DNA from 3 places in the Vibrio sp. SNU_ST1 genome. Region 2 is predicted to be linked to each of the others. Evidence: predicted binding sites of a transcription regulator. Region 2 holds the regulator's gene; each other region holds the start of a gene.

Region 1 (7,022 bases), 1.2 Mb from region 2:
TACCTTCTATGAAGGAAAGGGTTTTCGTACATTTAAAGATCCTAATCCTAGCTGTGAATCTAAGATCGCTGAGTTGGTTCAAAACTACCCAATTAAGAGCCAAGCTGTTGTCAGTCATATCCGTCAAGCCAACCGTGGTGGCGTTAATCTAGAAAATACTCACCCTTTTACCCGTGAGCTTTGGGGACGATACTGGACCTTTGCTCACAATGGTCAACTAACGGATTATGATGATCTGGTTAGTGGTCGATTCAGACCTGTCGGTGAGACGGACAGTGAACTCTCTTTCTGTTGGTTGTTGAAACAACTTGAAGATCGTTTTCCTGAACCTCCTCAAGATATGGAAGGTATGTTTCGCTTTGTTGCTGAGTGTTGTGACCAGCTACGAGAGAAAGGTGTTTTCAATATGCTGCTCAGTGATGGTGAGTACGTGATGAACTACTGTACGAACCATTTGTACTGGATAACAAGACGTGCTCCTTTTGGTAACGCGAGCCTGATTGATGAAGATGTTGAGATTAACTTCCAAGAAGAAACTACGCCCAATGATGTGGTAACAGTCGTTGCAACTCAGCCTCTAACAGACAATGAAGAGTGGTTTAGAATGAAGCCGGGTGAATACGCGCTGTTTCATTTTGGAGAGTTAATTGGCAACAACCACCAAGCGTTGGAAGATGTCGCTTACGCACCTAAAAAGGTGGCAAGCCAAGCACCTACAGAACCATTGAGCTAATCTAGTCGATACTATTATTTGTCCTGATTAAAAAAGGCCGCTTACTGTACTAATAAGTCAGTGAGCGGCCTTTTTGTATTCGGACTTTTTTTAGGCTTTTTCTTCCGCGATTTACTTTTTTCTTCCGCGATTTACTTAGCTAGAGGAGCCCAACGAATTACTCTTCTGCGTAACCGTGTGTACCTAATGTTTCACCGTCTAAGACAGCCTTCCCGTTTACCATCGATAAACGATCTTCAGCAAACCATTTACAAACCATCGGGTAAATACAATGCTCTTGAGTCAGCACTCGGTTTGCTAACATGTCCGCATCATCATCTTCAAATACTGGCACCTTAGCTTGTAAGATCACAGGACCACCATCGAGCTCTTCGGTAACAAAGTGGACGCTTGTGCCATGCTCTTTGTCTTGTGCATCAATGGCACGCTGGTGGGTGTGTAGCCCAGGGTACTTAGGCAATAGAGAAGGGTGGATGTTGACCATTTTACCTGCATAGTGACGAACAAACTCTGGGCTTAGGATTCGCATATAGCCTGCAAGTACGATCAAATCGGGTTGGTAGGCATCGATTTGAATCATCAATTCATGATCAAACTCTTCTCGTGATCCAAAGTCTTTTGGGTTCACTGAATTCGCGTCAACGCCAGCGGTTTTCGCTCGCTCTAAACCAAAAGCTTCTGCTTTATTTGAGAAGACAGCTTTAACTGAAGCATCAATCATATTGCTATCGCAGGCGTCCAAAATTGCCTGTAAGTTACTTCCGCTTCCTGAGACTAAAACGACGATGTTTTTCTTAGAGTGACTGTTATTCATAGAATGGCTGTTCTTCATAGAGTGGGTCATGCGATTGATTAACGGGACTGTTTACAATGTACCTATATAAACTAAGGTTTTCTGCGGGCTAAATAGCAAAATGAGGACCATTAGGTCCTCATCTATTAACTAAATAAGCGATTACATCACTTATTTGATTTCAACTTGCTCTTCGCCAGCTTCAGCGTTTGCGATCTCACCGATAACCCAAGCGTTTTCGCCTTCGGCTTTCAGTAGTTCAACAGCAGCGTCTGCTTGATCTTTAGGTAGAGCAACAACTAGGCCTACACCACAGTTGAAAGTGCGGTACATTTCAAATGTCTCCACGTTACCTTTCTCTTGTAGCCAGTTGAAGATAGCAGGCCATTCCCAGCTCTTGCCATCAATCACTGCTTTAGTACCTTCAGGAAGTACGCGTGGGATGTTTTCCCAGAAACCACCACCTGTGATGTGCGAGATAGCATGAATGTCATGCTCTGCAATCATCTTAAGTGCCGATTTGATGTAAATCTTAGTTGGTTCTAGTAGGTGCTCACCGATAGTGCGACCTTCCAGTTCTTCACTCTTATCAGCACCAGAAACTTCTAGAACTTTACGAATTAAAGAGTAACCGTTTGAGTGTGGACCACTTGAGCCAACAGCGATAAGTGCGTCGCCTGCTGCTACTTTAGTGCCATCGATGATATTCGCTTTTTCTACAACACCAACACAGAAGCCAGCAACATCGTAGTCATCGCCTTCGTACATGCCAGGCATCTCAGCCGTTTCACCACCGATTAATGCACAACCAGCTTGAACACAGCCTTCAGCAATACCAGAAACAACGTCTGCTGCTGTATCTACATCTAGCTTACCTGTTGCGTAGTAATCTAGGAAAAATAGCGGCTCACCACCTTGAACGATTAGGTCGTTCACACACATTGCCACTAGGTCGATACCAATGGTGTCGTGTTTTTTCAGATCCAAAGCAAGGCGAAGTTTAGTACCAACACCATCAGTACCTGAAACAAGTACCGGCTCTTTGTATTTCGTTGGAAGTTCACATAGGGCGCCAAAGCCACCAATACCGCCCATTACTTCAGGGCGACGAGTGCGTTTAACAGCACCTTTAATACGGTCTACTAGTGCATTACCTGCATCGATATCAACACCAGCGTCTTTGTAGCTTAGAGAAGAAGTATTACCACTCACGGGATAGTCCTCGAACTTAAGTTGGATGTGAAAACGGCGCTATTCTAACAGGGCTTGATTACCAAGAGCAAACGTTTGCGCGGTTTTTTTTATTAGAATAAAGATTCTGAAATAACCCCACAGTTCGTGTATAATCTACAGGTTTGTTTAAATATTGCCGGAGTTGGAAATGAAAGTTGTTGAAGTGAAACACCCGCTAGTAAAACATAAAATTGGCCTGATGCGTGAAGGTGACATTAGTACTAAGCGTTTTCGTGAGCTAGCGACAGAAGTGGGTAGCCTTCTAACATACGAAGCGACATCAGACTTTGAAACTGAACGTGTAACTATTGATGGTTGGAACGGCCCAGTAGAAGTTGACCAAATTAAAGGTAAAAAGGTAACAGTAGTGCCAATCCTACGTGCAGGTCTAGGCATGATGGATGGTGTTTTAGAGCATATGCCAAGTGCTCGAATCAGTGTCGTGGGTATCTACCGCGACGAAGAAACATTAGAGCCTGTACCATACTTCAACAAGCTAGCATCTAACATTGATGAGCGTATTGCTCTAGTGGTTGATCCAATGTTAGCAACTGGCGGTTCTATGATTGCAACTCTTGACCTTCTAAAAGAGCAAGGCTGTAAAGTATTTAAAGTACTGGTACTTGTTGCTGCCCCTGAAGGTATCGCTGCACTAGAAAAAGCGCACCCAGATGTTGAGCTTTACACTGCTGCAATCGATGAGAAGCTAAACGACAAGGGCTACATTGTTCCTGGTCTTGGCGATGCTGGTGATAAGATCTTCGGTACTAAGTAATTTGGTTTCAGCTTAAGTTACGCTAAACCGTTTCTTAACTCGCTGAATTAGCCGTATTAATAAAAAGGGAGAGCATTCGATGCTCTCCCTTTTTTGATCTTACTAACTTGTGATGCTTTTTACTTAGTATCACAAGCCTCAATCAATCAGTTAGTCGATCTGAGCTTTGTCTACCACTGTGTTGTCGCCTAACTCTTCTGGAAGAATTAGGTTAAGTAGAATTGCCACGATGCCGCATAAGCTTACGCCTTGCAGACTAAAGTCGCCGATGCCAAATGCCATGCCGCCAATACCGAATACTAGGGTTATACCCACAATCACAAGGTTACGTGATTTGTGTAGGTCGACTTTGTTCTGAATTAGAGTATTCAAGCCTACGGTTGCGATAGAACCAAACAGTAGAATCATGATGCCGCCCATAACAGGAACTGGAATCGTTTGTAATAGAGCGCCTAGCTTACCTACTAACGCCAGAACAATGGCTGTTACTGCAGCCCAAGTCATGATCACAGGGTTGAATGCTTTAGTTAACATTACAGCTCCCGTAACTTCACTGTACGTTGTGTTTGGTGGCGCGCCTAGCATAGAAGCTGCAATCGTTGCCACACCGTCACCAGTAATTGTGCGGTGTAAACCTGGCTTCTTAAGGTAGTCTTTACCGGTTACATTAGAGATAGCAAGCATGTCGCCTACGTGTTCAACAGCAGGTGCAATCGCTACAAATACCATAAAAAAGATAGCGTTGATGTTGAACTCTGGTGCTGTGAAGTTTGGTAGAGCTAACCAAGCAGCTTGAGCTACAGGGGTAAAATCAACGACGCCGTATACTAAGCTCGTCACATAACCAGCAACAATACCGCCGAAGATCGGCAGCAGCTTAAGAAAGCCTTTCGAGAAAACACTGATGACAATCGTTACCAGTAATGAGATAGAAGAAATCCATAACGCGGCGTCTGCTTCAATCAGTTGAACCGCACCATCGCCTGTTTTACCTAGAGCCATGTTTACCGCAACAGGTGCAAGACCTAAACCGATAACCATGATTACAGGGCCAACCACGACTGGGGGAAGCAGTTTATGGATGAAGGCGACACCACGTACTTTAATCAATGCACCCATTAATACATACACAACACCTGCAGCCATAAGGCCGCCCATGGTTGCACCAACACCCCAAGTTTGAATGCCGAACATGATAGGTGCGATGAATGCAAAAGAAGACGCTAAGAAGATTGGCACTGAACGGCGTGTAATAAGTTGGAATAGAAGGGTACCGATACCTGCACCAAAGAGCGCTACGTTTGGGTCAAGGCCTGTCAGCAGGGGCACCAATACAAGTGCGCCAAAAGCAACAAATAGCATTTGCGCACCTTGCAAAGCATTTTTCATGTTATGTCCTTAAATGGTCTTTATATGAAAAGTGAAAATAAAAATTCGCGGGATTCTATCACTTGGCAATCGGTTGCTATGTCGGGTAGATCAAATTTATTTATATTAGTGATGTTTATCTCTATCAAAATAAGAAAAATTTAGTTTACAAGTGAACGATTTATCATGGTTAGGTGATATTTTGTGGTTATTAAACGCAGTGTGCGCTATCGACCTTGCCCCTCAATCCATAGTTGCTTATCATCAAGGCACAAGCTTTGAATATTAGGATCAATATGCGCTACATAGCATTGTTGTTGATGGGACTATTAGCCTCTCCGAGTTATGCCTTAACTCAAGTAGATATCTTTAGTGCTGAAGTTGCGATTAACGCCGAAGACAAACAACCAGAACAAGTGGCAAGAAATACTGGCATGGAGCAGGTATTGATACGTGCGACTGGCCAAACTGATGTCGCGTCGAATGAGACGATTCAAAAGGCGATGCGTAAGAGTGCGCAGTACATGTCTCAAATGAGTTTTGGCGAAAGCAATGACCAATCAACATTGCGCATGCGTTTTAACGGCGCCCAAATTCGTTCACTACTGACTCAAGCGCAATTACCGTACTGGCCTGATACACGCTCAAATATTCTTGTTTGGCTGGTGGAAGAGAATAACTACGACAAGAACATTGTCTGGGAACACTCCAACTCACTGTTAGTTGCAGGCTTACAAGCCAATGCAAAAGAGCGAGGTTTGCCTTTGATGTTTCCTGTTGGTGATTTTGACGATGTTACGGGAATCGCTACCTCGGATTTATGGGGCAACTTTGTCACACCGATTAGCAATGCGAGTCAACGTTATCCGGTTGATGCTGTTTTGGTGATTAAGGCACAACCTTCTGGATTACGTTGGACTTTATATGATCAAACCCCAAACCAGTTAACGAGCGCACCAACATCACCGGTAATCGGCTCGGTATCGGGTAACAGTGCGGCGACGTCTAAGAAACTGGTTGATCAAATCAGTAATTATTACGCAGGGAAGAGTGCTGTTGTTGTAGCAAGTGAATCATCAGAGTCGATTTTAACGCAGTTTATCAGTTTGAATAATGCTCAAGACTTTTTCCAATTGGAGAATGCGCTTAAGCGTCTAAACTCGGTTGCAAGCTTAGATATTCTACAAATTCAAAACAATGAAGTGACGTTCCGAATTCATTTGTTATCGACCCAACAAGAGTTTGAGCAAGAAGTTGGAAGTATTCGCCAAGTCGCGAAGGTTGAAGCGTCTTATATTGAACCTGAAGTGAGCCCTGAGTTCGAAGCGCAAGATAACACTATGTCTGTAGGCGATGACACTGCCGTTATTGCTGGTGCGAAGGGTGATGAAACAACCCCAAGTATTCAAGTGATTAAAGGCAGCGACCTATCAGTGGATACTGAGCTAACAAATACGACTGACGTGACGCGAGAGGAATCTGTCGCGGAAGAGCTACCTGTCACAGCGCCTGTACATGCGAAGCCAAGCTTAATATACGAATGGGTTCGCTCGTGATCGTTTACCGACATGACTGATTGATACGAAATCATGAAAAAAGCCCTGCAAGAGAAATCTCGCAGGGCTTTTTGTTTATTTGTTGTCATGTCAGATCTAGAGCATCGAATCAATATTATTGCTCGAACTTCGCTTTCTCTTTCTTTTCTACTTCAGAAAGGCGCTTAAGCTTGATGCCTAATTCCTTGGCACGAAAACGAGTAAATAAGATATTACCCGTAAAGCCTAGCGTAGTCAGAAGCAGCTCTACTGCTGCCAGAAGGCGTTCACCACCATCGATATATAAGATGGTGAGAGCATGCAGAAAGTAGAGCATCAAGACGAAATTTGCCCAAGCATGCGTATAAGGTTTACCTGCTAGAATGCCCGGTAATGGTAGTAACAGCGGTACAGCCCAAGCAATGGCCAGTGTGACATTACTGAGATGCGGGTGCGGTGAAAGCGTCATCTGCCAAGCAACCACCCAAAATAAAAGCGACAAGTTGCCCGTTAAAGCAAGGTAACGCAATAACTTGGTTTTGGGAGACATCGGTCTTTCTGACATATACATCATTGAGGTATTCC
Region 2 (7,022 bases):
AGTATCTTCAAACAGTCGAGTGACAATAGTGAATGCATCGTGCAGTTCACCCTCGCCCAACTCTTCATCGAACCTTTCATTGCTTAGGACGGCGATAGCAATCAAAAATGCTAAGCGCTCTGGTGGCAAGTTTAATGAAAAATCATGCTGCTTGACCCAGCCCACCAACTCATCAATTGGCTGCTCTTCGGCAGTTTGAGTCATTTCACTCATTGTGGTTCCTGTTACTGTTGTTCGTCATATCGAACGTATTAGATATGACGCCTATTTCTTTATGACGCGGGCTTCTTACGTTTGCATAGCGCATGTTGTGGCTTCTTTTACCACATTCACCGCTGTTATTGCGCAGGTTTTTGAGCCCAAACGTGAATATAACGGCCTAGCGACAGATATGGCTCTTGGCGACATAGCTGTTTCTCTAGTTCCAACACATCTTCAAATTGGTAATCGCCCATGTACTCCATATTACCTATGTAGTCACTGAAAGAGCGAATGCCTGATTTACCACAGATATTTAGACCAGCGTCTTCTATCCATTGATAAACCTCTTCCGGCTTCAAGCCTTTTTGCGGTTGCAGCTTAAACCTTTTTCGATGTGGCATCCCATTCAATACATGAGGAATGTTGCCACAAATCACATTTTTCAGGACTAAACCATGGTGGTTGTAAAACATTATCGAGGCAATGCCACCGGGTTTTACTTGTTCCAGCAATAAATCAAGTGCCTGTTTAGGGTCTGCTAACCATTCCATTACGGCATGAAACATCACAAAATCGACTTTTCCATCGAGATGCTCTGCCACTTTTTGTACCGGAGAATGAATAAAACGATACTGCTCGAGTAAACCCGCTTCTGTGATGCTTTCTTCCGCTAGCTTCAACATTTCAGAAGAGAGATCGCACAGAGAAACGTTGTGCCCTAGTGTCGCAATTTTTTGCGACATCTGTGCAAGTCCACCGCCAGCATCAAGCACATGCAGCGGCGAAACGGATTGCTCAAACTTGCTCAAAGCTTGCTCTAAATCTTCCCATACGATGCACTGACGGATCTCTCCTTTGTCAGAGCCGTAAATGTTTTTTGCAAATTTGTGGGCAATATCGTCGAAATTACGGTCTTCAGTCACGGCTACTTGAGTTATTATGTCCTATCGTGCCTGCTATTCTGTCACAGGAATTTCAGGAATAAAGAGGCGATGTCTCTTTTTACTACTAAGTGATGTTTTTTCGGACTATTCGGATATGTTTGAGCTGAAAAAAGTAGTGTCTTCGTTACTGATGCCACTGCCAGCAATGTTAATTCTCGCTTTTCTGGGTTTAGCCCTAGTGATGTTTACTGCAAAAAGGAAGACAGGTTGCCTAATTACCCTTTCAGCCCTCTGTGGTATTTTCCTAATCGCTTTCCAGCCTGTTTCTAGTCAACTTTTAATGCCAATGGAAAGGCAACACACCGCTTTTTTACCTATCGATGATACCGTCGATTACATTATGGTTCTTGGAAGTGGTCACGTTGTTGATGACCAAATTCCACCAACATCAGAACTTAGCCGCACCGGTCTGATGCGCTTAAGTGAAGGGATTCGTATCTTACGTCTTTACCCTGGAGCTAAACTCATTTTGTCTGGCTATGGCGCAGGCACTGAAGTGAGCAACGCAAAAATGATGGCTAAAGTAGCGCTAGCACTCGGCGTGGCAAAACCCGATATCATTCTGCTTGAAACCGCGAAAGATACGTGGGAAGAAGCTCGTCAAGCCGCTGCATTCGTTAAGAACAAAAGAATGGTATTAGTCACTTCAGCGAGCCATATGACTCGAGCACTGAACGAGTTCAACGCTGCTGGCATGAAACCATTACCCGCACCAACTAATTACCTTGCACAAGAAGGCATTGTTGAACCATGGAATAAGTATATGCCTAAGGCTATCTATCTCGAGCAGACTGAGCGCTATTGGCATGAGACGATGGGATTAGTTTGGCAAAGCTTGCGAGATTGGCTAGACACAAGTAATGACCCTGTCGAGAGCAGTACTCAGATGATAAACAATTAAAAAATTCAGTAACAAAAAACCGAGGCATCATTGATGTCTCGGTTTTTTTACGTTCAAATATCGTTACTGAAATCAGCTTTCCACGGAAAATTAGTCACCAGCAAACATGTAACCTTCACCGTGAACCGTCACAAAAATTTGTGGGTTCTTAGGGTCAAACTCCATTTTTGCACGCATACGACGAATTAACACGTCGATAGTGCGGTCATTCGGCGCGTCTACTCGATGGCTGATCATATTCAAAATACGTTCACGGCTTAATACTTGGTTAGGGTAAGAAGAGAGTGCAACCAATAGTTCATATTCAGCTTTGGTCAATTTCACCGGCTCGCTGTTCTTGCTTAGCGCACGGCGAGGTATATCAAACGTCCATTCACCAAAACGAACCACAGATTCGTCTTCTGTTTGTTCTACCGCAACCGCTGCAGTTTTACGAGCAGCCGAAATACGCCACAAGAGGTTTTTAACTCGAACCAACAACTCGCGAAGTTCGAAGGGTTTAGTAACGTAATCGTCTGCGCCCATTTCAAGGCCAACGATCTTGTCAATGCTATCCGTGCGCCCAGTAACTAAAATTATTCCAATGTCTGATTGACTGCGTAATTCGCGAGTTAGCATCAATCCATCTTCGCCTGGCAAGTTGATGTCTAACATAATGAGGTCAACGTTATTTTCTTCTAACATTTTTCTCATTTGAGCCCCGCTTTCAGCTTCGCTCACTGTGTAACCTTCATTCTGGAAATATCCAACCAGTTTACTGCGGGTTACCACATCATCTTCTACGACTAATACGTGATAGCTCATCTACACCACTTTTCTTATTTAATAGTTTCAGTGACCATTCTATTCATAACTCGTAACAATTCTAGTACTACAGAAGATAAAAGCCAGAAACATGATTTTTTTTTGATACAAGACAATCTTAAACCTTGCTATTTGTCGCCCATCGCAATTCAATATAGGCATTACTACTAACGAGTAACTTTGCGTTTCGCAAATAACCTTGTTATTCAGCCTTGGTGTGCCTATACACAAATCACTCAACGATGCTAGGTATACACACACCACAAGACTAAATCAGGATCTAAGAAATGAAAGATACGAAAGCATTCAACGAACAACGAGCAGAAATATACTGGTGGCTATCAAGCTTGTTCGCTAAAGAGCTCACTCAAGAAGAACTCGATCACTACCACTCTGTTGAAATTCGTTCTTTCCTAACTGGTTTAGGCGAAAATGAAACACTAAAGCCGGCGATTGATAGCTTAGTGGATGCGCTAAACCGTCTACAAACACGTGAAGATGCTCAATTAGAATTGTCTGCTGACTTCTGTGACTTATTCTTAAAGACTGATAAACATGGCGCACTTCCTTACGCTTCTATGTATATCGGCCAGACAGGCCTTTTGAACGATAAGCCAGCAAAAGATATGGAAGAGATCATGGCTAAACACAACTTAGTGGTTAACCAAGACCTAAAAGAGCCCGCTGACCACATTGCTATCGAACTTGATTTCCTAGGTAATCTAATCATTCGTTCGAACGAAACGGATCTTGAAGAGGAACTAGAGAAATCCTTCACTGTTCAACAGCAATTTATCGAACAGCAACTGCTTACTTGGGTACCAAAGTTCAACGTTAAATGTCATGACATTGACACATTCGGTTTCTACGCTTCAGTCTCATCCCTGCTATTGGCATTCTGCAAATTAGACACTCAATACCTAGCTGGCGAATAAGCTTTTTTTGACGACTCGATAAATAAATTCAATAGAATTGTGACCATTCACCCGGATTTCTGGGTGAATTTTATTGCGAGTAATTTCTAGTCAGTCTAAAATTGTGACCGCAAACGATAAAATATGAAACATTCACGAAATGCTACACTTATTGAAGTTCAGAGCATTTCGGTGTTAAGACAAGCCGCTCAATAGCGGTTTTTTGTTTTTTAGCACTTTAGTACCCAAAGAGCCCTACAAATTTAAGCTCTTAGTTAGGTAGCTTAACGGCTACTTCATTCCGTACTTTGGGAAAGTAGCTTCTAATAGGATAAAAACATGGCCACTATAAAAGATGTCGCACGCTTAGCCGGCGTATCAACAACAACCGTTTCTCACGTAATCAACAAAACTCGCTTTGTTGCTGAAGCGACTCAAGAAAAAGTTAATAAAGCCGTAGACGAACTTAACTATGCGCCAAGTGCCGTTGCTCGTAGTTTGAAGTGCAATACAACACGCACTATCGGCATGTTAGTGACTCAATCAACTAACCTCTTCTTCTCTGAAGTTATTGATGGTGTTGAAAGCTACTGTTACCGTCAAGGTTACACTTTGATCCTGTGTAATACGGGCGGTATCTACGAAAAGCAACGTGACTACATTCGAATGCTTGCAGAGAAACGTGTAGATGGCATCTTAGTTATGTGTTCTGACCTAACTGAAGAACTAAGAGAGATGTTAGACCGTCACGCGGACATCCCTAAAGTTATCATGGACTGGGGTCCTGAGAGCTCTCAAGCTGATAAGATCATCGATAACTCTGAAGAAGGTGGCTACCTAGCAACCAAATACCTCATTGAGCGCGGTCACTCCAAGATTGCATGTTTAAGTGGCCACTTAGACAAAGCAGCATGTGTTGAACGCATCTCAGGTTACAAGCGCGCACTCAATGAAGCTAAGATTACTGCCGATGAAAATATGATCATCGAAGGCAACTTTGAGTGTGACACCGCTGTGATTGCTGCTGACCAAATCATTGAGATGGAAGATCGCCCTACCGCAGTATTCTGTTTTAACGACACAATGGCATTAGGACTGATGAGCCGATTGCAAGAAAAAGGTATTCGTATTCCTGAAGATATCTCAGTGATCGGTTACGACAACATAGAATTAGCTGAATACTTCTCTCCACCGTTAACGACGGTTCACCAACCTAAGCGCCGTGTTGGTAAAAATGCATTCGAAATACTACTAGAGCGTATTAAAGACAAAGACCACGAAAAACGCGTCTTCGAAATGCACCCTGAAATTGTTGAGCGAAGTACAGTTAAAACGTTAAATTAATTGATGTAATGAGTTTAGTTTAATCAAGCGCACCTTTAGGTGCGTTTTTTTTTTCAACAAACAAAATGCACTTACATGCATATCTCGAAGATCATTAATTGAAGCAATGTCACATTTTAAAATAAGAAGTGTGAGCCTAATTCAACAAAAACTTTATTCTAACAACCCAGTCACGCACAGGGCAAACCACTTGAAAAAGTGGGACGCAAAGCTTCCGGCCTAAACCACTCGTTGGTATGGTAGCGGGGTTACCGATGGCAAAATGCAGTAACTGCTAATACTTTAGTAATTTACAGCCTATTGACAATTTAATTGCAACATTTTGCTAATCTCTCGGACCTGCTTATTTGGTGGCGTAGTTCAAATACACCGAGATAAATAACATGGATAAACCGATACTAAAGGACTCAATGAAATTATTTGAGCCCCTAGGAAAAATTAAGTCACGCTCAATGTTTGGTGGATTCGGGCTTTTTGCTGATGACACAATGTTTGCCCTGGTTGTGAATGACCAGTTGCATATACGAGCTGACAAATGCACAACGCAACAATTCGAACAACAAGGATTTCAACCGTACGTCTACAAAAAACGTGGTTTTCCTGTCGTTACTAAATATTTCGCTTTACCTGAAGGCTTATGGCAAGACCAAGAGAAAATCTTGCAGCTTGCGACTACGTCTCTAGGTTTTGCTAAAGAAGAGAAAGCTGAACAATCTTCTGCTAAACCAACTCGACTCAAAGATCTGCCTAACCTTCGACTCGCTACCGAGCGGATGCTGAAAAAGGCAGGGATCGATTCTGTAGAACGTTTATATGAATCTGGCTCTGTAAACGCATTTAACGCCATCAAAGAATCGCATGCGTCTTCTGTCAGTATTGAACTTTTATGGGCGCTAGAAGGCGCGATCAATGGTACACATTGGTCTGTTATACCGCAGCAACGTCGTGAAGAGCTTATCAATCACGTCAATTAACATTGTCAGTGCAAACTATCTAGATAACTAAGCCGCATTCCTGCGGCTTTTTTTATATCTGGTGAAAGTTATTCTATGCTTTGCCTGTCTATCTATACTAATCGTATACATTGAAAAACTAATGGTATGCATTGAAAATTTAGAGGAAATATCAATGAGTAAAAAAATGATATTAGGTATTGTGTTGGTCATAACCATCGTCTTGTTAGGCGTCAATTTCGGCCAATACTTAACGCTTGAAAATGCGAAAACCCAACAAGCTGTTTTGAATGACTACATCGAGAGCAATTTCATTGCCGCCGCCGCTATCTACTTTGTCGCGTATGTCATGATTACGGCTTTCTCAATTCCTGGCGCCGCGGTTGTTACGCTACTAGGGGCTGCGCTATTTGGCTTCTGGAACAGTTTACTGCTAGTCTCTTTCGCAAGTGCCATTGGTGCAACGCTTGCGTTTCTAAGTAGCCGCTACCTGTTACGAGACTGGATCCAAACAAAGTTTGGTGACAAGTTAGCAACTATTAACAAGGGTGTAGAAAAAGACGGGGCATTTTACTTATTCTCACTTCGTTTGATTCCTGTTTTCCCGTTTTTCCTTATCAATCTATTGATGGGTCTAACACCGATGTCGGTAAGTCGTTACTACATTACGAGTCAAATCGGGATGCTACCGGGTACGGCTGTTTTCTTGAATGCCGGAACTCAACTCGCAGAAATTGATTCCCTTTCAGGCATCGTGTCTCCCTCAGTACTGTTGTCATTTGCCTTACTGGGTGTATTCCCAATTATTGCTAAATGGTTGATGAATAAATTTCGCTCAGCACCTGTCGCTGAGTAACGAAAATAACTAAATAGCTAAATAGCTAAATAACTAAATAGCTAACGCATGCAACCAAATAAGGTTCTATTTCAATGAAAATCTTCAGTGCATCGAATCCGACAG
Region 3 (7,022 bases), 1.3 Mb from region 2:
CCTTTTTTTGTGCCTGTCGTTTCTCTTCAAACTCCCTTCTGTTTATCGGTAGAGTAAATAACGTAAGTTAATCCCCTGTTCATCTTTAAATCCGTATATTGGGTTCATCAACTCTTTAGACACGATTACATTGGAGGTATCGATGGATATCAAAAGCTTACTTAACCAAGCACTTAAGTCAGATCTCGTTAAACAAGGTACTCAGAAGCTTTCCCAAGGCTCTTCGAGTTTAGGTGGCCTAACTCAAGGTGGCAGTGGTAAGAATATCAACAAAAGCACGCTCGGAGCCTTCGGCGCAGGCGCAGTGGGCGGCGGACTCTTAGGTGCGTTAATGGGCTCTAAGAAAACCAAGAAAATGGGTAAGAAAGCCGCTGGTATTGGTGGCGCAGCTGCACTGGGTGCCCTCGCTTATAAGGTCTACAACGATTACCAGTCTAAACAAGGTCAAACACCCAATGTCGAACAGGCTCAATTTGATGAGAACGATTCAAACCATAGCGTACTAATTCTAAGATCGATGATTGCCGCGTCCAAAGCCGACGGGCATGTTGATGAAGAAGAGATGGCAAAGATCGAGCAAGCGGTCGAAAACATGGGCGCCGATTATCAGCTGACCAAATTGGTGTCTGAAGAACTGCACAAGCCACTCGACCCAAGTGAAATAGCTCAATTAGCAACGTCACCTCAACAAGCGAGTGAGATCTACTTAGCCTCTTTGATTGTAGCGGATGAGCAGAACTTTATGGAAAAGGCTTACCTCAAAGAGTTAGCAAAGCAGCTCAACTTAGCTGATGAAGTCACTCATCAGCTTGAACAGCAGATCTTTAGTTAAGCGGTAATTATCAGGCGCATCAGTAAATATCACGCTAAGTAACAAGTTAGCAAAGTGATACATTGAGCATCAACAGAATGAGATATTGAGCAAGAACAAACTAACTCTGAACTTAGTCAGATCCACTTTGTTTTTGCTTATCTCTATGTGTATATTGAGATCAGTTATCATTTGGTTAGGTATAAAAATGAAAGTATACGATTGTTGTGATTTGGTGCGTGAACTGTATTCTCAAATTGGCAGTGGCGACCAAGGCTACATCCCTAAAGCGATCACCTGCGCGGTAAAAACATTGAACGACCTTGCTGCAGATGAATCTCTTCCTAAAGAAGCAAGAGATCGTGCTGCATTTGCCGCAGCGAATCTACTGATCTCAGATTTCGAGGACTAATATGAACCTCGCTAACTTTGAAAAGATGGACCCTGTGATGTTGATGAGCATCGTCAACATGAAGCTACGTGACGACTTCGGTGGTGATTTAGATCGAGTAGTTAACTTCTACGAAATCGACAAAGCGGCATTGATCGCGAAACTTGCGTCTGCCGGTTTTGAGTTTCTTCCGGAAGCCAAACAGTTTAGATAATCATTTAGAACAAGCTTGATTTTGAAAGGCCAACCTCTGTGTTGGTCTTTTTTCATTTTTTAGCCGGGTACATAATAGGTCAAAGACGAATAAACTTATTAGAAATTATCTGTTTTCGCCTATATTTTTATAGCCTAGAGTCAAACAACGATCCTTGAATCAAAGCGTGTTGTTGTATAGGCTACTGCAAACAGCATATAAAACTCATCACTAAATTCGATGATATCGAAGGACTAACAATGAAAAGACTCGGACTTTTAGCCGTTATCGCAGCCGTATTTACCGCAGGTTGTGCTTCAAACACTCAGCAAGACAACTTCCGTGAAGCCTCTTTTGAGCTGTGTAATACTGAAGTCGATATCTACTCTGTAAGCCATGATGAAAGAGTACGTATCGTCTGCTCTGACGGCTCTAAATTTGCCTTAAACAGTGAAGATACGCTAGAAATCATGCGCGATATCAACATCGACTATTGTGATGGCGAAGGCTTAGGTAAATTCAACGAAAGCCGTCACTACTACTCTTTCAAGTGTAAGTCAGGCACCCTACTTAGCATCAAAAAGTAAAGCTGATACCAGAAAACAACAAAGGGTTAATGCGAAAGCATTAGCCCTTTTTAGTACCCGCCTTTCTGTATTCTCAGATAACTTAACTCTCATACCTACAGATACAAAAAAGCTCCCCAAAAGGAGCCTTTAAAATCATTTTCAAAGTAGTCGTTTGAAACTCTAGGAGAGCACGCGGAGCTTACGGATGTAAGTAAGCATGCTCGACAACGAAGTTCAAATTACTACGCAGAAAAATTAAGCATAAACAGGTAGACGCTTACAGATCTCTAGTACTTTCGCTTTAGTTGCTTCGATAACAGACTCATCACCCATGTTATCTAGGATGTCACACATCCAACCTGCTAGCTCTTTCGCGTCTGCTTCAGAGAAACCGCGACGAGTGATAGAGGGAGAACCGATACGGATACCAGAAGTAACGAACGGGCTACGTGGATCGTTTGGTACTGAGTTCTTGTTAACTGTGATGTTAGCTGAACCTAGTGCTGCATCAGCTTCTTTACCTGTGATGTCTTTGTCGATTAGGTCAACTAGGAACAGGTGGTTCTCTGTAGAACCTGAAACGATGTTGTAACCGCGTGCTAGGAATTCAGCAACCATTGCTTTTGCGTTAGCAACTACGCGAGCTTGGTATTCTTTGAATTCTGGTTCTAGAGCTTCTTTGAACGCTACTGCTTTACCAGCGATAACGTGCATTAGAGGGCCACCTTGGCCACCAGGGAATACTGCTGAGTTTAGTTTCTTGTAAAGATCTTCGCCTTCGTTAGAAAGGATAAGACCACCACGAGGACCAGCAAGCGTTTTGTGCGTTGTAGTTGTTACAACGTGAGCGTGTGGAACTGGGTTCGGGTAAACGCCTGCAGCGATTAGACCGGCAACGTGAGCCATATCTACAAAGAAGTAAGCACCTACTTTGTCAGCGATTTCACGCATGCGCGCCCAATCACAAACTTGAGAATAAGCTGAGAAACCACCAATGATCATCTTAGGTTTGTGCTCGATAGCTAGCGCTTCCATCTCTTCGTAATCGATTTGACCTGCTTCATCGATACCGTAAGGGATGATGTTGTAAAGCTTACCAGAGAAGTTTACAGGAGAACCGTGAGTTAGATGACCACCGTGCGCTAGGCTCATACCTAGAACAGTATCGCCAGCATTCAGTAGTGCCATGTATACAGCGTTGTTTGCTTGAGAACCTGAGTGAGGTTGTACGTTCGCGTATTGAGCGCCAAACAATTCACATGCACGTTCGATTGCTAGAGTTTCAACTTTATCTACGAACTCACAACCACCGTAGTAACGCTTACCAGGGTAGCCTTCAGCGTATTTGTTTGTAAGTTGAGAACCTTGAGCTTCCATTACACGTGGGCTTGTGTAGTTTTCTGAAGCGATAAGTTCGATGTGCTCTTCCTGACGAAGAGTTTCTTCTTGGATAGCTGCGAATAGGTCCGCATCGTAATCAGCAATGTTCATGTCACGCTTAAGCATCTGTATCTCCTGACTCAGATTGTACTGAAAGTTTCAAAAAAACCACACAACGACCGAAAGCAAACGTTTCCGTCACCGTTTTGATGTGACGCATTCTACATAATTTGATCTAGGTCAGAAAGAGCTAATTGCAATTTTATCATGCAGTTTTTTCATAATCACAAATAAGATTCATCATGGTTATTGAGCTTATCCAACCAAAGATGACGCTTACTGTCAATTTTACGCTTTACACCCTGTAAAACGCAGATTACATAGGTTTACCTTAATTTTGCACCTCAAGCTACCGAAAGCTAAGGTTTTTCTCTACTATGCACGCCTTTATTGGTTAGGTAATTATAAAAACGATGGAAAAACACTCACGTAAAGAAGATTGGGTAGCCATTCTTACTGGCACGTTTTTGGTGGCGTTAGGCGTCTTCTTTTTGCAGTCAGCAAATCTGCTTACCGGTGGTACTACTGGCTTGGCTCTGCTTTTGAGTCAATTCTTACCTGTAACCTTTGGTATTTTGTACTTTGTTGCCAACTGTCCATTCTATTTATTAGCTTGGAAACGATTTGGTCGTAGCTTTGCCATTAGCAGTGCAATTGCTGGCGCTTTAGTCTCGGTGTTTGCTGATCATTTATACTTAGTGATCTCGCTAGAAGTTCATAACGAGATCTACTGTGCTGTTGCCGGTGGTCTGTTAATGGGCTTAGGTATGCTTATCCTATTCCGTCATCGCTCAAGCCTCGGTGGCTTCAACGTATTGTGTTTGTTTATCCAAGACCGCTACGGTATCTCGGTAGGAAAAACTCAGATGGGCATTGATGCTTGTATTCTATTTGCATCGTTCTTCTTTGTATCACCTTGGGTGATTGCCGTATCTGTATTAGGCACCGCAGTATTGAACATCGTATTGGCAATGAACCACAAACCAACTCGCTACTCGGTGAATTACGCGTCCTAGCATTCATTACCAACTCTGTCGTGACAGGCAATTTATGCTCTAGCTTCTCGCAAGCAGACCTGGCACGATAATCCAGGCATAACTAAAAAAGGCTTTGGGGAGCACTCCAAAGCCTTTTTAACAACCTAATTCTTAAGGGGAATAGAATTAGGCTTATAGAAATAGAAATAGAAACAAGGCTAATCTTCAATCAAGAGAATACGAGTCTCGTAAGGTCGCAAAACTTGATGATGAGACGCCACTAAACTCTCGCTCACTTGATAATTAGACAACAAGCTCTTAACCTTCGCCATCTCAAAACGTTCAGGTAAAACGCATTCAGCCTCTTCACCATAATAGTTATTAATGCACAGTAGAGTTTGCCCTTCACTCTCACGAACATACGCAAATACAGATGAATGCTCAGGCAATAGATCTTGATAGCTGCCATCCGTAATCACCGGTAGCTGTTTACGTAACTCAATCAAAGCCTTGTAGAAGTAAAATACAGAGTCTTTATCTTCCAACGCTTGCTCGGCGTTGATTTCAGTGTAGTTATTAGCCACATCAAGCCATGGTTGAGCTTGTGAGAATCCGGCGTAAGGCTCACTGTTCCATTGCATTGGTGTACGAGAATTATCACGAGATTTCTGCGCTAAAATCGCCATCATATCTTGATGCGCCACACCATCACGGTTCACCATGATGTCGTACATATTGGTACTCTCAACATCACGATACTGGCTGATCTCGGTGTAACCTGGGTTGGTCATGCCAATCTCTTCACCTTGATAGATATAAGGTGTGCCTTGCATCATGTGCACAGAAGCAGCCAACATTTTAGCCGATTCAACACGATATTGTTGATCGTTACCCAAGCGACTCACGACTCTCGGTTGGTCATGGTTACACCAAAACAGTGCTCCCCACCCCTTACCATTCAGACCTGTTTGCCAATGGTTGAAGATCGATTTTAGCTGTAAGAAATCAAACGGCGCACTAGTCCACTTCTCACCATTGGTGTAATCCACCTTGAGGTGATGGAAATTAAACACCATCGATAACTCGCTGTTATCAATATTTGAGTACTGCTGACAGTGCTCCAGTGTTGTTGAAGACATCTCGCCTACTGTCACGCTACCGTATTTCTGGAATACCGCTTCGCTGATCTCTTTCAGATATTCGTGTACACGCGGGCCGTCAGTGTAAAAACGACGACCATCACCGATATCATCATTAGGGAAATCTTGCTGTTTCGAAATCAGGTTGATTACATCCAAGCGGAAACCATCAACGCCCTTCTCAGCCCAGAAACTGATAACGTCTTTCACTTCTTCGCGTACAACCGGGTTTTCCCAGTTAAGGTCGGCCTGCTCTTTCGCGAATAGGTGTAGGAAATATTGACCAGTAGCCTCATCCATTTCCCATGCATTACCACCAAACTTAGACTGCCAGTTAGTTGGTGCTTGACCGTTTACTGGGTCTTTCCAGATGTAGTAGTCGCGATATGGGCTGTTTTTGTCACCCAATGCAGACTGGAACCATGCATGCTCGGTTGAAGTATGGTTTACCACGATATCCATCACGATACGGATGCCACGTTGGTGCGCTTCAGACAGTAACAGGTCGAAGTCTTCCATGGTGCCGAATTGAGGGTTAATCGCGTAGTAGTCGGAGATATCATAACCATTGTCGATCATGGGTGACGCGTAAACTGGGGTTAGCCAAATCGCATCCACGCTAAAATGTTTAAGGTAATCCAGTTTCGAAATGATCCCTTTAATATCGCCAGTACCTTTGCTACCACTGTCACAAAAGCTCTTTGGGTAGATTTGATAGATAGTTGCGGTTTTCCACCAACTTTCATCATGCTCAGTCATCGCCATCTCTAACACTCACTTACCAGAAAATATAAATAAAAAATCACCATGCTCACATGGTCGAATAGCCGTTATAACTAAAAGAAAAAGCTATAAATAAGGGAAAAAGCGATGACTTACTTGAAGTCATCGCTTATTAAATGCGTTACGCGTTGGCGGTTTCTAGCTCGCCTTTCATCTGTGCTCGTTTATAGAAGAACAATGTCAGCGTTATCGGCAATACAACCGCCACCAGCATCGCAACTAAGTAAATCGACCAATATTGAGGCTGAATCGATAAGATGCCCGGCAAGCCACCAACACCGATACCATTCGCCATCACACCTGCACTACCACAGATTGCAGCCGCTGCGGCACTGCCGATCATTGCGCTCAGCATTGGGAATTTGTATTTAAGGTTGATGCCGTACATCGCTGGTTCCGTCACACCCAAGTACGCAGAGATTGCCGCAGGTACCGAGATGTCTCGTTCGCCTTCGCGCTTACTCAAAATGATGATGCCGACAACCGCTGAAGCTTGTGCAATGTTTGATAGCGCAATCAAAGGCCAGATTGGTGTGCCACCTAAGTCTTGCATCAGTTGTAAGTCCACAGCGTTGGTTGTGTGGTGAATGCCCGTGATAACCAAAGGTGCGTATAGGAAGCCAAAGACCACTGAACCAAGAATCGCGAAGTCACCTGTCATTGCCACTTTGGCAGCGAATGCCACACCATCACCCAACATACGACCAAATGGACCAATA

Evidence for each region. The regulator PurR, encoded in region 2, represses purine synthesis genes. The targets are predictions, from matches to a motif close to TNANGNAAACGTTTNCNTNA.
Region 1: the regulator PurR is predicted to act here: its motif matches at 2,802-2,821, upstream of purM (phosphoribosylformylglycinamidine cyclo-ligase).
Region 3: the regulator PurR is predicted to act here: its motif matches at 3,526-3,545, upstream of glyA (serine hydroxymethyltransferase).

What each region holds. Positions count from the first base shown of each region.
Region 1 covers NZ_CP130748.1:2,397,097-2,404,118, reverse strand. The annotation lists gene Q5H80_RS10460 (class II glutamine amidotransferase) at 1-733, shown strand, start outside; gene purN (phosphoribosylglycinamide formyltransferase) at 891-1,577, opposite strand; gene purM (phosphoribosylformylglycinamidine cyclo-ligase) at 1,698-2,738, opposite strand; gene upp (uracil phosphoribosyltransferase) at 2,908-3,534, shown strand; gene Q5H80_RS10440 (uracil-xanthine permease family protein) at 3,685-4,923, opposite strand; gene Q5H80_RS10435 (DUF2066 domain-containing protein) at 5,199-6,458, shown strand; gene Q5H80_RS10430 (DUF2069 domain-containing protein) at 6,574-7,011, opposite strand; gene wrbA (NAD(P)H:quinone oxidoreductase) at 7,008-7,022, opposite strand, start outside.
Region 2 covers NZ_CP130748.1:1,150,214-1,157,235, reverse strand. The annotation lists gene mukF (chromosome partition protein MukF) at 1-213, opposite strand, end outside; gene cmoM (tRNA uridine 5-oxyacetic acid(34) methyltransferase CmoM) at 339-1,124, opposite strand; gene elyC (envelope biogenesis factor ElyC) at 1,240-2,046, shown strand; gene torR (two-component system response regulator TorR) at 2,137-2,850, opposite strand; gene torD (molecular chaperone TorD) at 3,138-3,785, shown strand; gene purR (HTH-type transcriptional repressor PurR) at 4,104-5,108, shown strand; cyclic di-GMP riboswitch class I at 5,279-5,364, shown strand; gene Q5H80_RS05130 (TfoX/Sxy family DNA transformation protein) at 5,492-6,082, shown strand; gene Q5H80_RS05125 (TVP38/TMEM64 family protein) at 6,237-6,917, shown strand; gene Q5H80_RS05120 (DUF2007 domain-containing protein) at 6,992-7,022, shown strand, end outside.
Region 3 covers NZ_CP130748.1:2,452,547-2,459,568, forward strand. The annotation lists gene Q5H80_RS10690 (tellurite resistance TerB family protein) at 143-832, shown strand; gene Q5H80_RS10695 (YaeP family protein) at 1,020-1,223, shown strand; gene Q5H80_RS10700 (DUF4250 domain-containing protein) at 1,225-1,416, shown strand; gene Q5H80_RS10705 (hypothetical protein) at 1,656-1,982, shown strand; gene glyA (serine hydroxymethyltransferase) at 2,220-3,470, opposite strand; gene Q5H80_RS10715 (YitT family protein) at 3,818-4,420, shown strand; gene treC (alpha,alpha-phosphotrehalase) at 4,600-6,285, opposite strand; gene treB (PTS trehalose transporter subunit IIBC) at 6,425-7,022, opposite strand, start outside.